2 regions of the Bacillus sp. ISL-46 genome follow, and region 2 is predicted to be linked to the other one. Evidence: a T-box and tRNA genes for the amino acid it is inferred to sense, from the RefSeq annotation. Region 2 holds a T-box; the other holds one or more tRNA genes.
What was found. A T-box is a leader RNA that pairs with one kind of tRNA and senses whether it is charged. The one in region 2 lies ahead of J7E67_RS09760 (glycine--tRNA ligase), so its partner is inferred to be a tRNA-Gly.
Positions count from the first base shown of each region.

Region 1: it has a tRNA-Gly gene. The T-box ahead of J7E67_RS09760 (glycine--tRNA ligase) is inferred to sense a tRNA for this amino acid. The anticodon was not compared.

Region 1 is NZ_JAGGQR010000037.1:21,016-27,870, reverse strand. It holds gene J7E67_RS17635 (hypothetical protein) at 1-427, opposite strand, end outside; gene J7E67_RS17630 (ATP-dependent DNA ligase) at 678-1,499, shown strand; tRNA gene J7E67_RS17625 (tRNA-Gly) at 2,236-2,309, shown strand; gene J7E67_RS17620 (B3/B4 domain-containing protein) at 2,389-3,060, opposite strand; gene queG (tRNA epoxyqueuosine(34) reductase QueG) at 3,173-4,303, shown strand; gene J7E67_RS17610 (amidase domain-containing protein) at 4,389-5,261, shown strand; gene trmL (tRNA (uridine(34)/cytosine(34)/5-carboxymethylaminomethyluridine(34)-2'-O)-methyltransferase TrmL) at 5,335-5,808, shown strand; gene nfsA (oxygen-insensitive NADPH nitroreductase) at 5,860-6,609, shown strand.
Region 2 is NZ_JAGGQR010000015.1:16,056-22,910, forward strand. It holds gene dnaG (DNA primase) at 1-1,595, opposite strand, end outside; gene J7E67_RS09750 (pyruvate, water dikinase regulatory protein) at 2,164-2,973, opposite strand; gene ccpN (transcriptional regulator CcpN) at 3,011-3,640, opposite strand; gene J7E67_RS09760 (glycine--tRNA ligase) at 3,757-5,139, opposite strand; T-box leader at 5,205-5,388, opposite strand; gene recO (DNA repair protein RecO) at 5,439-6,191, opposite strand; gene J7E67_RS09770 (YqzL family protein) at 6,226-6,369, opposite strand; gene era (GTPase Era) at 6,561-6,855, opposite strand, start outside.

The DNA.
Region 1 (6,855 bases), on a different contig from region 2:
CAAAAAGGTTCATTAACGCATCCATACAGACTAAATAATCGTGCGAAATGTTTTGCTTATTTTCAATCACTTCGTACATAATTATGCCTAATATGGTGCAAGACTTTGTAGATTTAGATAACAATATTTTAGATAGGGTATCCGAAATAAATTGTGCCTTTTCTTCGTTATCGATGTAATCCCGTAACTTTGCTAATTGTTCTTCAGTTGGAACATCATCGGGTTTAAATCCCTTTAAAAAAGCTTCAAAACGTTTTTGTGCAATTAGAGTGCTAGCATTCCGTAATAATCCAACAACCTTAGATGCATCCCCTAATACCTGAACATATTCGTTATCCAAGATATTGTTTTTAATATCTATATACTTTTTTAACTTGTCCGAGATTGTATCTAGCGTATTTTTAGCTTTTTCTAGATCATTTCCCATCTAATACATCTCCTTTTTTTACTTATATCGTAAGCTATGATAATAAGGTTTGGAAAGAGTTACCTTCGACACTCCATTTTAATTAAGATTCGTAAAAGGATATATGTCACTTTTGGAATAATATGAACAAAAGAGAAACATTAGTTATTATCACATACTAAAAATTCACATTAGTAACAAACCTTTACACCCTTTAGTTTCCATTAAATTTACATTTTGTCTCTGTTAGAATAGTAGTGAGGTGTATAACATGTTTATTTCGCCAATGCTACTGCATAGATCGAAGGAACCGTTTGATTCGAATGATTACATCACGGAGCTTAAACTCGACGGCATCCGTTTAATATATTCAGTTGATGACGCAGGTAAAGTTCATTTATATTCACGGCACAAAAACGAGATTACATCGAAATTCCCTGAATTTCATAACTTAGACATTCCGCCTGGAACTGTCCTTGATGGAGAACTAATCGTAAGTGACGATAAGGGTAAGCCTGACTTTGAAGCCGTAATGAGTAGGTTTATGAGTTCTAAGGATAAGACACCAGTTACCTTCGTCGCTTTTGACGTAATCCAGCACAAAGGTGAACGGATCACAAACTTACCACTTCTTAAACGTAAGGATGTACTTGCAGAGATAGTCCCTGAGGATAATACGTTGATTGCTAAGACGCAGTTCATTGAAGGTCATGGTGAGGCTTATTTTGACGCTGTAAAGGAACAAGCGCTTGAAGGTATCGTATTAAAACGTAAGGATTCACGTTATGAAGTCGGCAAACGTTCAAATTCGTGGTTGAAGGTTATTAACTACCAGTTCTCAGATGTCTTTGTCGTTGGGTATCGTAAGCAGCCAAAGAATTTCGGTTTACTGTTGGCATTCGACGATGGCCGTTATGCAGGTGTTATGGAACTCGGTGTACCTTCGTTAGCTCGGAAGCAAATTTACTCTAAGCCGGTGATTCGTGAAGAGAAGGATTTTGCGTTTATTGAACCAGTTAAGTCTCGTGTTAAATATCGTAATTTAACGAAGGCGGGCTTATTTCGTCTACCTAGTTTCGTCGAGTTGATTTAGAGTCTGTACAAGTGTATGTAAAATTGATATAGTGAATTTAAACAGGTAATCGTGCGTATGAACTTTTTCGATTTCAGCAGTTGAACGTAAGAAAACGTTGAATGGACGGCATATCTCGTAAATATTTTCGTAAATAAATTTTAAGCACGACTCAAAATCGTGTTCCGTGAGGAGTATCGGTTCGACCCCGATCACCGGTATCAATTTGTTTTAAAAGAACATTTCTCATTAATTTGAGAAATGTTTTTTTTTGCGAAAATTTAGTGCTTTATTGACCACTAATCCACTAACAGAGTTACATCTAAGTTATTTACTATGTTAAAGGATAATAGAATCTATTCGTGCCCCTCGCTGGTGAAAAAACAGTTCAACGGTAACTAGAGGAAGCGTCAGCAGCCCGCTGAATGAAAAAATAGACCAACGCTAACCAAGGGAAATTAATAAATCTTGTGCATGTATGAAATCTAATCTACTTTACGTTATTATCACCAACCGTATTAGTAATAAAATACAGATCCTCTTGATATTTTTTGCAAGACTATAAGCGGATTTACAGAAAAAAGTCATTTCTTTACCTTTTGAGTAATAACCTAGTCATAGAAAATACAGTGTTAGTTCATTTTCTATGTAACGAAATAAATTCGACAAAATTTGCATTTTTCCCTTGACGATACTAAAAATAGTGTGTAATATAGAAAAGGTCAGTTGATGATTCAAAAATTTGTCACTTATTAGTGCGGGTGTAGTTTACTGGTAAAACCTCAGCCTTCCAAGCTGATGTAGTGGGTTCGATTCCCATCACCCGCTCCATACATATTAACTAACGCAGTGTATCGTTACATAAGAGAACGATGCATTGCGTTTTTTTCTATACAAAGAAAAAGATGCCCTATGGACACCTAAGGATTTGGAAGGAAGATTCTCCTCCATGTAATTTTGTAAACATATTCATTAAAGATTCTGTTAGTTTCATCGCGTTTTCAACGTCGGTTGAAGGTCTCAAATAAATAATTTGCAGTGCATTTTTAGTAGCAAAAGTTACTGGTGCTCTATCAGAATCGACGAATGGACTTCCAAATGGCCCCTGTTCATCACAAGATACAATTAGACGATTTAAAGAATTTATTCGCCCATTCAATCCGTTATATTCCTCACCCACCATTCCCAACCGAATGCTCACCCGTCCCTTTATGAGATCCAGGTCATATATTCCGATTGGTACTTGATATTGTAAAGAGAAAAAATTATTAATATCAATCGCACTCTGAACGGAAGTAAGGTAATTTTGTTTTTGTACTCTCCTGTATAACGCCTCTACTGAGGGTCGATACCTGTTCGGGTCTTTACCGATCTTTTTAAAAATAGTACGCCATTCCTGAATGCCAGAGAGTTCAGTAACATTTTTATTTTCTAAATCAAAATAAATAGATTCTTGGAACATCTGGAGTCTTCCTTTTATCATTTGCTGCGATTCCCCGACCACAATATCTTTATATTCAATTATCCCCAGCTTAAAGTTAGGTATTTGCTCAAATAATTCCTGTGAGAGTTGAATTTCCAACCATTCCACCTCCAAAATTCATTGAAAATAGTTTATCATAAATAGATGCGCATCTAATAATATAACAAGCCAATTATTAAAATAAATGACTTCTAGGGAAGGTGGGGTTTAAATGGATGTCCTAAACTTAAAGGAAGAACTCATCGCCTATAGTAAAGAAATTGGAATCGATAAAATTGGTTTCACAACCGCAGACACGTTTACTGAATTGAAAAACCGATTAATAAGGCAACAGGAACTCAAATACCAATCAGGATTTGAAGAACCAGATATAGAGAAAAGAGTGACCCCTTCATTATTACTAGAGGAACCTCGTTCGATCATTTCCATTGCCATTGCTTACCCTTCCAAAATGAATAACCGTGTTGAGAGTAAAAAGGGTGAGAGAAGAGGGATTTTCAGCAGGGCCTCTTGGGGTCTCGACTATCATCATGTTCTCAAGGACCGGCTGCACAAACTTGAGGAGTTTATCTCTGCAAAAATGCCAGAAGCTAGGTTAAAATCAATGGTTGACACTGGAGAACTTTCAGACCGCGCTGTTGCCGAGCGTGCTGGAATTGGTTGGAGCGGAAAAAATTGTTCCATTATTACACCGGAGTTCGGATCATATGTTTATCTGGGGGAAATGATTACCAGTATCCCTTTTGAACCAGATACACCAATTGAAGATCAATGCGGGTCATGCACAAAGTGTTTGGATGCTTGTCCAACAGGGGCTCTTGTACAAGGTGGACAAATTAATGCACAGCGCTGTATTTCTTATTTAACACAAACAAAAACATTTATCCCAGATGAGTTTAGAGACAAAATTGGTAACCGCGTCTATGGCTGTGATTCCTGCCAAACAGCATGTCCGGTTAACAAAGGGAAGAATTTTCATTTCCATGAGGAACTTGAAGCGGATTCTGATATTGCCAAACCGTTACTAAAGCCAATCTTAAAATTAAGTAATCGGGAATTTAAAGCTAAATTTGGCTACATTGCTGGTTCATGGCGAGGGAAAAAGCCGATTCAACGGAATGCGATTATCGCGCTTGCCCATTTTAAGGATATAACAGCAATTCCCGAATTAGTAGATGTATTAGAAAATGAGGGAAGCCCAGTATCAAGAGGAACAGCTGCCTGGGCCCTTGGGAAAATTGGCGGTGAAACTGCTTTCGCTGCCTTAAAAAAAGCTCAAGAGCTTGAAACCGATCAGGAAGTACAAAATGAAATAGAAAAAGGTTTAAGTTATTATAGGTAAAAATGAGTGAACTCAAGGGTTCGCTCATTTTTTTTGATTGAAATCCTGTCTTCTCTCATATGTATGAGAGAAAGGGGTGAGAAATATGCTTCATTTGATACAAGATTTATTTGATAAAAGAGTAAATCAATTTGTCTCCGATAAAAGAAAACATAAAGTATTTTTTCCAAAGGCTGAAATAAAACAAAGTGCATTGTCAAAAAGGTCTGCAGAAATTGTCAAAGTAAAAGCAGCCGGCAGAATAATAGAAAGAAATGAAGAGGATGAATTTCAAACAGTAAAATATCATGCTCATTATCAATATTTAATTAAGCAAAAAGGTATTCTTTACATGGAGGAAGAAGTCGAAGAAAGATTAGCTAAGTTTTATAAAGAGGCTTTAGTGATGGATGAGGAAATCAACCCTTATGATCATCATGAGTCTTATCAAGTACCAATTACACAGAGCTTAGAGGATAGTGATGAACGATTAAGCTTTCAATACAACCGCTTAAAAGCTGTACAATATGCGGAACGCTGGTGGAACAGCTACAATCCTGCCTACAAAAAATTTGAGAATGATTGCACCAACTTTATTTCACAATGCCTCCATACGGGCGAAGCGCCGATGAGAGGCTATCCAAATCGGGGCAAAGGGTGGTGGCTCCAAAATAAGAATTGGAGCTATAGCTGGGCGGTGGCACACTCATTTAAGCTTTATTTTGCACATTCTAAAAGTGGTTTACGGGCACGAGAAGTCAGCAGTCCTGATCAATTATTATTAGGTGATGTTATTTGTTACGATTTTGAAGGGGATGGACGATTTAATCATAATACAATTGTTACGGGTAAGGATGCACATGGAATGCCGTTAGTGAACGCCCATACCTATAATAGCCGAATGAGGTATTGGGCATACGAAGATTCATCTGCCTACACACCTAAAATAAAATATAAGTTTTATACGATTCTGGGTTAAAAATGCATCATTATTGAAAGGATAAATCATAGTGGTATAATGGCATGTAGAGTTTTTTATCGAGGTGAGAAACGTGTCAATAAATGTAGTATTATATCAACCACAGATTCCTTCTAATACAGGAAATATAGCAAGAACATGCGCCGGAACAGATACCAATTTACATTTAATCCGTCCATTAGGTTTTTCGACCGATGACAAAATGTTAAAAAGAGCAGGTTTGGATTATTGGCAACACGTTAATATTGTCTACTATGATTCACTTGATGACTTTTATGAAAAGAATGCTGGCGGTGATTTTTTTTATATCACAAAATTTGGTCAAAAGCCTTTTAGCAGCTTTGATTATAGTAATTCAAGCAAAGATTACTATTTTATCTTTGGACGGGAAACAACAGGACTTCCGAAAGATGTTATTGAAAATAACAAAGACGTCAGTTTGCGGATCCCTATGAATGAAAATATTCGTTCCTTAAATTTATCCAATACAGCTGCCATTCTAATTTATGAAGCACTTCGTCAGCAAAACTATGCTCATCTAAAATAATAAAAGGAGGTCCTATCGGGCCTCCTTTTGATGAATGAAAGGAAGTTTGTCATGAATGAAGTTATCAATACAATTCTTAATCATCGCTCCCTTCGTCATTTTGAGGACAAGCCATTAACAGATGAACAAATCAAAACGATTGTTACTAGTGCCCAAGCAGCGGCAACATCAAGTTTTATTCAAGCCTACTCTATTATTGGTGTTAAGGACAAAGAGAAAAAGAAAAAATTGGCTGAGATTGCTGGTAACCAAGAATATGTTGAAAAAAATGGTCACTTTTTTGTTTTTTGCGCCGATCTTTATCGTCACACCATTATTGGGGAGAAGGAACAAAAAGATGTTACTCCATCTATCGAAAGTACTGAAAAGTTCATGGTTGCTCTAATAGATGCTTCTTTAGCTGCACAAAATGCAGCGATTGCAGCGGAATCACTTGGGTTAGGAATATGTTACATAGGTGGAATTCGCAATAACCTAGAAGAAGTTAAAAAGCTTTTAAAGACACCTGAGCGGGTTATTCCTTTGTTTGGGCTAGCTGTTGGAGTACCAACCAAATTGACAGACAAAAAACCTAGGCTCCCGTATGAACATGTTTACCATGAAGATGAATATCAACAAAGCACTGAAGTTTATCTAAGTCAACTGCAAAAATATGATGATTTGATTTCGTGTTACTATGAAGAGCGGACCAATGGGAAAAGAAAGGACCGCTGGACTGACCAAATAGCTACTATGCTTGATAGGAAGAGTAGAATGTATATGAAGGAGTTTGTTCAAAAAAATAAACTTAATCTTAAATAAAAAAACTGCCGATTGGCAGTTTTTTTATTTTGAAGAGCCTGGTTTGTCATTATAACCTGATGTGAAGATTGCCGCTAAAAACGTGACCATTACTAAACAAACGATGAAAGTGTTCATATTTATGTAATCCTCCTTCGTCATACATTTTTCATTTTTATCACACATATAGTTTTATTATAGCCTATCTTATAAAAATGAAAAGAGGGAGATTCTTTTTATTAATACAAAAAAGATAGACGCTACTTG
Region 2 (6,855 bases):
AGATTATCATCATGAATATAGGATAAAAATGCACTTGAATCAGGTTGGAAATGATCCTCATAAAATCCTAACAGATAGGTTATTATTGCCTGATGTTCATCAATATTAAACGTGTTTCCTTGTAATAAATCCTGAACTTTATAAGCAACATCTCGATCTTTTAGCATGTGAGCGATTAATCGCCTTTCTGCTGTGTAATGCGCTGGCTTGAGTTCACTTACTTTCTTAGGAATTAAAATAGGTTTATCAACAGGTTGGTTTTTTCCGGTTGTTTTTCTTTTATCAGCGAAGAAAATTTGCTTTTGCTGCTGTTTCAATGCATCTAATGAGAGTGAAAATTCTGCTGCAAGTTGCCGCAAATAATGATCTCTTTCAACTGCTTTATTCAAATTGCTGATTTCTTTAATTATCACTTCGATATATGCAAGCCTATCTCCTTCTAGCTGAAGATTTTTACCTCTGCGAAAGTAAAGAAATTTAAACGCCATCCATGTTAAGCCGGCCGCGATAACCTCATTTCGGAATTTCTCAGGACCGTTCTTTTTAATGTATTCATCGGGGTCCATGCCGTCTGGCATCAGCGCTACCTTAATTTGAAAGCCAGCATTGTTAAGATGGTTCCCCGCTCGGAAAGCAGCTTCAATTCCTGCCTTATCTGAATCGTAACAGATGGTTACGGATTGGACACTTTGCCTTAAAAGGGCTATATGTTCATCTGTCAAGGATGTCCCCATTGTGGCAATGCCATTTTCCACCCCCGAGCGATCTGCGGAAATTACATCGGCAAATCCCTCAAATAAAACAGCATATTGCAATTTTTTTAAACTTGGCTTCGCATTATGATAATTATATAAAATTTTACTTTTATTAAAGATTGGCGTTTCAGGACTATTTAGATATTTGGGCTCTTCGGCCCCGAGTGATCTGCCTGAAAAAGCAATCGTATTACCATTTCGGTCAAAAATCGGAAACATTATTCGATCCCTAAATCGATCGAAATAAGTCCCATCCCTTTCACGTTTGATAATTAATCCGGCTTTCTCCATCCATTCAGGTGGGAAATCTCTTTTAGAAAGAAATTTATAAACAAAATCCCATGAATTTAGGGAATACCCAATTTGAAACTTATCAATCGATTCGCGAGTAAATCCCCTGCTCAGCAGATACTCTAAAGCCTGCCCGCCTTCTTTTGTATTTACAAGCAAGTGATGGTAAAATTTCTGTAACAGCTCATGAGCCCCTAAAAAAGCTTGGTGCTCTTGAGAAACCTTTTTCTCGCCTTGTCCCCCAGATAAATTAATTTCAAGGTCGATATTTACCTTCGAAGCTAGTTTAATGGCAGCTTCCTGAAATGAAATCCCTTCAAGTTCCATTAAAAAAGAAAAAACATTACCGCCAGCGCCACAGCCAAAACAATGGAAAATTTGTTTATCAATTGATACTGAAAATGATGGGGTACTTTCTCCATGGAATGGACATAATCCGAAGTAATTTCGCCCCTGTTTTTTCAGTTGAACATAATCGCTGATTACTTCGACAATATCAACAGCCTGACGAATTTGATTAATCTTTTCTTCGGCAATACGCTCTGCCATGAAAACAACTCCATTTGTACTATCAGGTATTCGGCAGGCAATCTTTAAATTCCTGCAAATTTCGACAAAATTTTTGTTAATTTTGTCATAAATTTTGAACGATCTTCAGTTTGGAAGGATTTAGGGCCTCTCCCTTCCCAGCGTCAACATATTTCCTCTTCCTATGTAGATTTTTCTTCATTCATATGGAGACGGAGGAAGCATCAAAAAGATCACGGACGCTAAACTTGGATCCTATTTCGACAATCTCTGCCCAGTAGGCATGAATCTGCATCGACATAAATAGTCGGATTGCCTTCTACATTAGTATTAATTCTACATCTCTCCGCATATTCCTTCTTTAACAAATAACTTTTGTAAAAGGATTTATGTCGAATTCTTTTTAGGGGGTCCCCTTGACATCTAACAATAAATAGTTTATTCGTTCACAAGCAAGTCTAAACCTAAAAATATATATTTTTTATCACAATTTTTTATTATAGTACATTTATTATCATTTTACCATAACTTTTTATCATTATTATTCCACTTTCTATCAGAAGAAAACACATAATCAAATGATTATGTGTTAAGGTCTCCCTTTATGAATATAATTTAGGATAACATTTGCTGTTTCTTCAACCGCTTTATTGGTTACATCAATAACGGGACAATTTATTTTCTCCACTACTTTTTCAAAAAAGATTAACTCCGCTTTAATCCGTTCAATATTGGCATAACTTGCCTTATCATTTAATCCTAAGGAAATTAATCGTTCTCGTCTGATATTGTTTAACTTTTCAGGACTTATTTTTAAACCGAAGCATTTCTCGATCGGAACCCTATATAGTTCTTCTGGCGGATCCACTTCAGGTACCAGTGGGACATTAGCAACCTTTAAACGTTTATGGGCTAAGTACTGGGAAAGTGGTGTCTTTGAAGTTCTTGAAACGCCAATTAGGACAATATCTGCTTTTAGGATTCCTCTTGGGTCGCGGCCATCATCATATTTTACGGCAAATTCAATCGCTTCTACTTTTTTAAAATAATCCTCATCAAGTTTTCGAACAAGTCCTGGTTCACATAAAGGTGACTTCCCACTAAAAGCTTGAATCTTGTCCATTATTGGACCAATTAAATCGACTGCCAGAATCCCTTCCTGTTCCGCTCTTTCCTTGATATATGTACGCATTTCAGGTTTGACAAGCGTAAATGCAATCATAGCTTTATCCAGTAAAACAAGTGAAAGAACTTCATCAATATGTTCCTGGTCCTCTACATAGGGAAATCTTTTTAAATTCATTCCTGAGCCATTAAACTGGCTTATTGCTGCTTTGGTAACTAATTCAGCCGTTTCCCCCACTGAATCAGATACAACATAAATAATTGGTACACTCATTCTCCCTACACAACCCCTCTACAAGTTAACTTGTGACTTACTCATCACCCAGTCCAACAAACGCTTTTGTAATGTTTGTTTTCGTTAATCTGCCGATAACCTCATATCCATTTTCTGATTTTCGAACCACTGGCAGGGCATCAATTTGTTTTTCAATTAATTTTTTGGCGATATCGATTAATAAATCGTCCCGTTCACACATAGTTATATTCGGCATTCTAGTCATAATAATATTGACAGGAATGGTGGAAAGCTCTTGTTTACCTATACTTGCTCTGAGCAAATCTTTTCTGGACAATACCCCAACAAGGATGGTATTTTGATCCACTACAAATAATGTTCCCACATCTTCAAGGAACATGGTACAGATCGCATCATATACAGAAATATTTTCATTCACCACAATAGGGATGGATTGATAATCTTTCACATATATTTTTTGTAAATTTTCAGTTAACAGCTGTGTCCCAGATTTACCCGTATAAAAATAACCCACACGCGGTCTTGCATCTAAAAAGCCAGCCATCGTTAAAATTGCCAGATCTGGCCTTAATGTTGCTCTAGTCAAACTTAATTGATCGGCAATATGCTCTCCGGTAATCGGCCCATTATCTTTTACTATTTGTAAAATATGTTCTTGCCGTTTGGTCAGTTCGATTGTACACACCACCTTTGTATTACATCATGAAGGGTTACCCACAACCTTCAAATAGTCATACTTTATTAGGAATATTATATACTATGGAATGTATAAAGAAAACTCGCCAATTGGCGAGTTTTCCATTAAAACGTCATTTTTTCTTGCAAAAAGCTAACAAGTTCACTTACTGGGATCCGTTTTTGTTCCATTGTATCACGGTCTCGAACAGTAACCATATTGTCTTCTTTAGAGTCAAAATCATAAGTGATACAAAAAGGTGTACCAATTTCATCATGCCGACGATAGCGTTTCCCAATGGAACCTGATTCGTCATAATCCACTGAAAAGTGCTTCGCTAAAGTAGCAAAAACTTCTCGTGCTTCTTCAGACAGCTTCTTCGATAATGGAAGGACTGCCGCCTTAAATGGGGCTAGAGCAGGGTGGAAATGCATGACCGTTCTAGATGTACCATCTTCAAGCTGTTCTTCATCATAGGCATCAATCAAGAATGCTAATGTAACCCGATCCGCTCCTAAGGATGGTTCGATACAGTATGGTACATACTTTTCATTTGTTTCAGGGTCAAGATAATGGAAATCTTCACCAGAATATTCCATATGCTGCTTCAAGTCATAATCTGTTCTTGAAGCGACACCCCAAAGTTCACCCCAGCCAAACGGGAATTTAAATTCAAAATCAGTAGTCGCATTACTATAATGGGATAGTTCATCTTCAGAGTGATCTCGTAGCCTTAAATTTTCTTTGGTAAGACCTAAGGACATTAACCAGTCTTCAGCAAATTGTTTCCAATAATCAAACCATTTAAGTTCTTCACCAGGCTTACAGAAAAATTCAAGTTCCATTTGTTCAAACTCTCTTGTCCTGAATGTAAAATTCCCCGGAGTAATTTCATTTCGGAAACTTTTTCCTATTTGAGCAATTCCAAACGGCATTTTCTTTCTCATCGTACGCTGAACATTTTTAAAGTTAACAAAAATACCTTGGGCCGTTTCAGGGCGAAGGAAAATTTCATTCGTACTTGATTCTGTTACCCCTTGGAAGGTTTTAAACATTAAGTTGAACTGACGGATACCAGTAAAATCATGACTGCCACAGTCCGGGCATGCGATATTGTGTTCTTTAACCAGTTCTTCCATTTTTTCAAATGGTAAGCCGTCGACAATCATTTCAATGCCTTTTTCATCTAGTGCATTTTCAATTAATTTATCCGCGCGATGGCGTGCTTTACAATTTTTACAATCAATCATTGGGTCATTAAAGTTCCCAATATGCCCTGATGCTTCCCAAGTACGAGGATTCATCAGAATACTTGCATCTAAGCCAACATTATAAGGCGACTCTTGAACAAACTTTTTCCACCATGCCTGTTTAATATTGTTTTTAAATTCAACGCCTAGCGGGCCGTAATCCCAAGTATTTGCAAGTCCTCCGTAAATCTCTGAACCTGGAAAAATAAATCCTCTGTGTTTTGCATGTGAGACGATTTGTTCCATTGTTACATTCATTGAAATTGCTCCTTTTAATAAATTTGATTCAAACAAAAAAAACTCTCGTCCCTATGCTTGTTAAGCATAGGGACGAGAGTTACCCGCGGTTCCACCCTAATTGCTGCAAAAAACAGCCTCTTTAATCGTGTTAATAAACACAAAGATTGCTCAGGAACGCCTTCCTTAGTGCCCTATACCCTAGCTTCCACCACCCTAGGTTCGCTTTTATAGAGATTACTAAGTACTCTTCTCCGTCAATGCAAATATTTTATTAATGAAAATAATAACGAAAACTCCAAACATTGTCAACAGGGTGCTTATAAGAGATTTCTGAATTTATCCATGGAATTAAGAAACTTCTTTGTTTTGAGATGAAGTCCCGAATACTCTTCATAGTAAGAAGTAATAACATTCTTAAGTTCAGCCTTAGTCTCTTCTTTAACAGAAATATTTCCTAACCTTGAAAGATCAAAATAATAAAATAGCCTTAATAATTTAATCGTACTCGGTGTTAATTTGAAATGGTACGGATCTTTATCTAGACAACGATGACAGATAAGCCCACCTTCACGAATGGAAAAAGAAAAATGTCCGTCTGTACTGCCGCAAACGGAACATTGATTTAAGATTGGGTTTAATCCCAATACATTTAACATTTTCATCTCATAAATATTCATGAGAATATCCGGGTCATAGCCCTCATTCAAATAATTCAATGTTTGATAGAGCAATTCAAAATGAAAAGGGTTTGGTTTTTTTTCTTCCGTGCATTTATCGGTTAACTCGACAATATAACTAGCATAGGCAGTTAAAAAAATGTCTTCACCAATCGATCTTAAGGATGTAGCCGTTTCACCCTGCTGCATGCTTCCTAAACCAGATCCTCTAGTAATTAGAAAATAACCATGTGTAAAAAGTTGTGTAATGGAGGAAAGGCGGCTGTTTGGCTTTTTTGCACCACGCGCCATCACACCAATCTTTCCCCATTCCCTTGTATATATTGTCACTATTTTATTTGTTTCACCATAATCTGTTGTTCTAATAACGATGCCTTCACACTTCTGAAGCATTATTGTCACCTTCTAAAGTAGCACGAAGACAAACTTATGAAACGGGAAAATCGATTTGTGCTAGCTCATCATTCAGATTTCCGGGTATTTCTTGGTTTTCCTTCTCAAGTTCTTTAATGAGAAGATATGTGTCAATATTACCTGTTTGGAGGAATACTTTCCACGTAAAATCCATCATCGAAAACCCCACCTTTCATATTTAGACTAGCTTTCATTCGGTCCCAAACCTTACAATTATCATAGCCTGCCAGCGCAAAAATCATAAGACGAAATATTTGTTAATGTTGTCCATGCATAATTTGAAATAATCGGTAATATTTTAGTTAGGGTTATTAGAAAAGCGGAAACGCCTTGGTCGGCCATTATTAATCAATATTCATCCTCATTGAAGCCATAATCTCGAAGCTGGGACATCTTATTGCGCCAATCTTTTTGAACTTTTACCCATAGCTCTAAATATACTTTTGACCCTAGTAGATTTTCAATATCAACTCGTGCACGCTTGCCTATTTCTTTTAACATGCTGCCTTGCTTACCAATAATAATTCCTTTTTGTGAATCACGTTCGACAATTACGGTTGCCATGACATCAATAATTTCTTTACCCTCTCTCCGCTCCATTTTGTCAAGAACCACAGCTAAAGAGTGGGGAATTTCCTCTCGT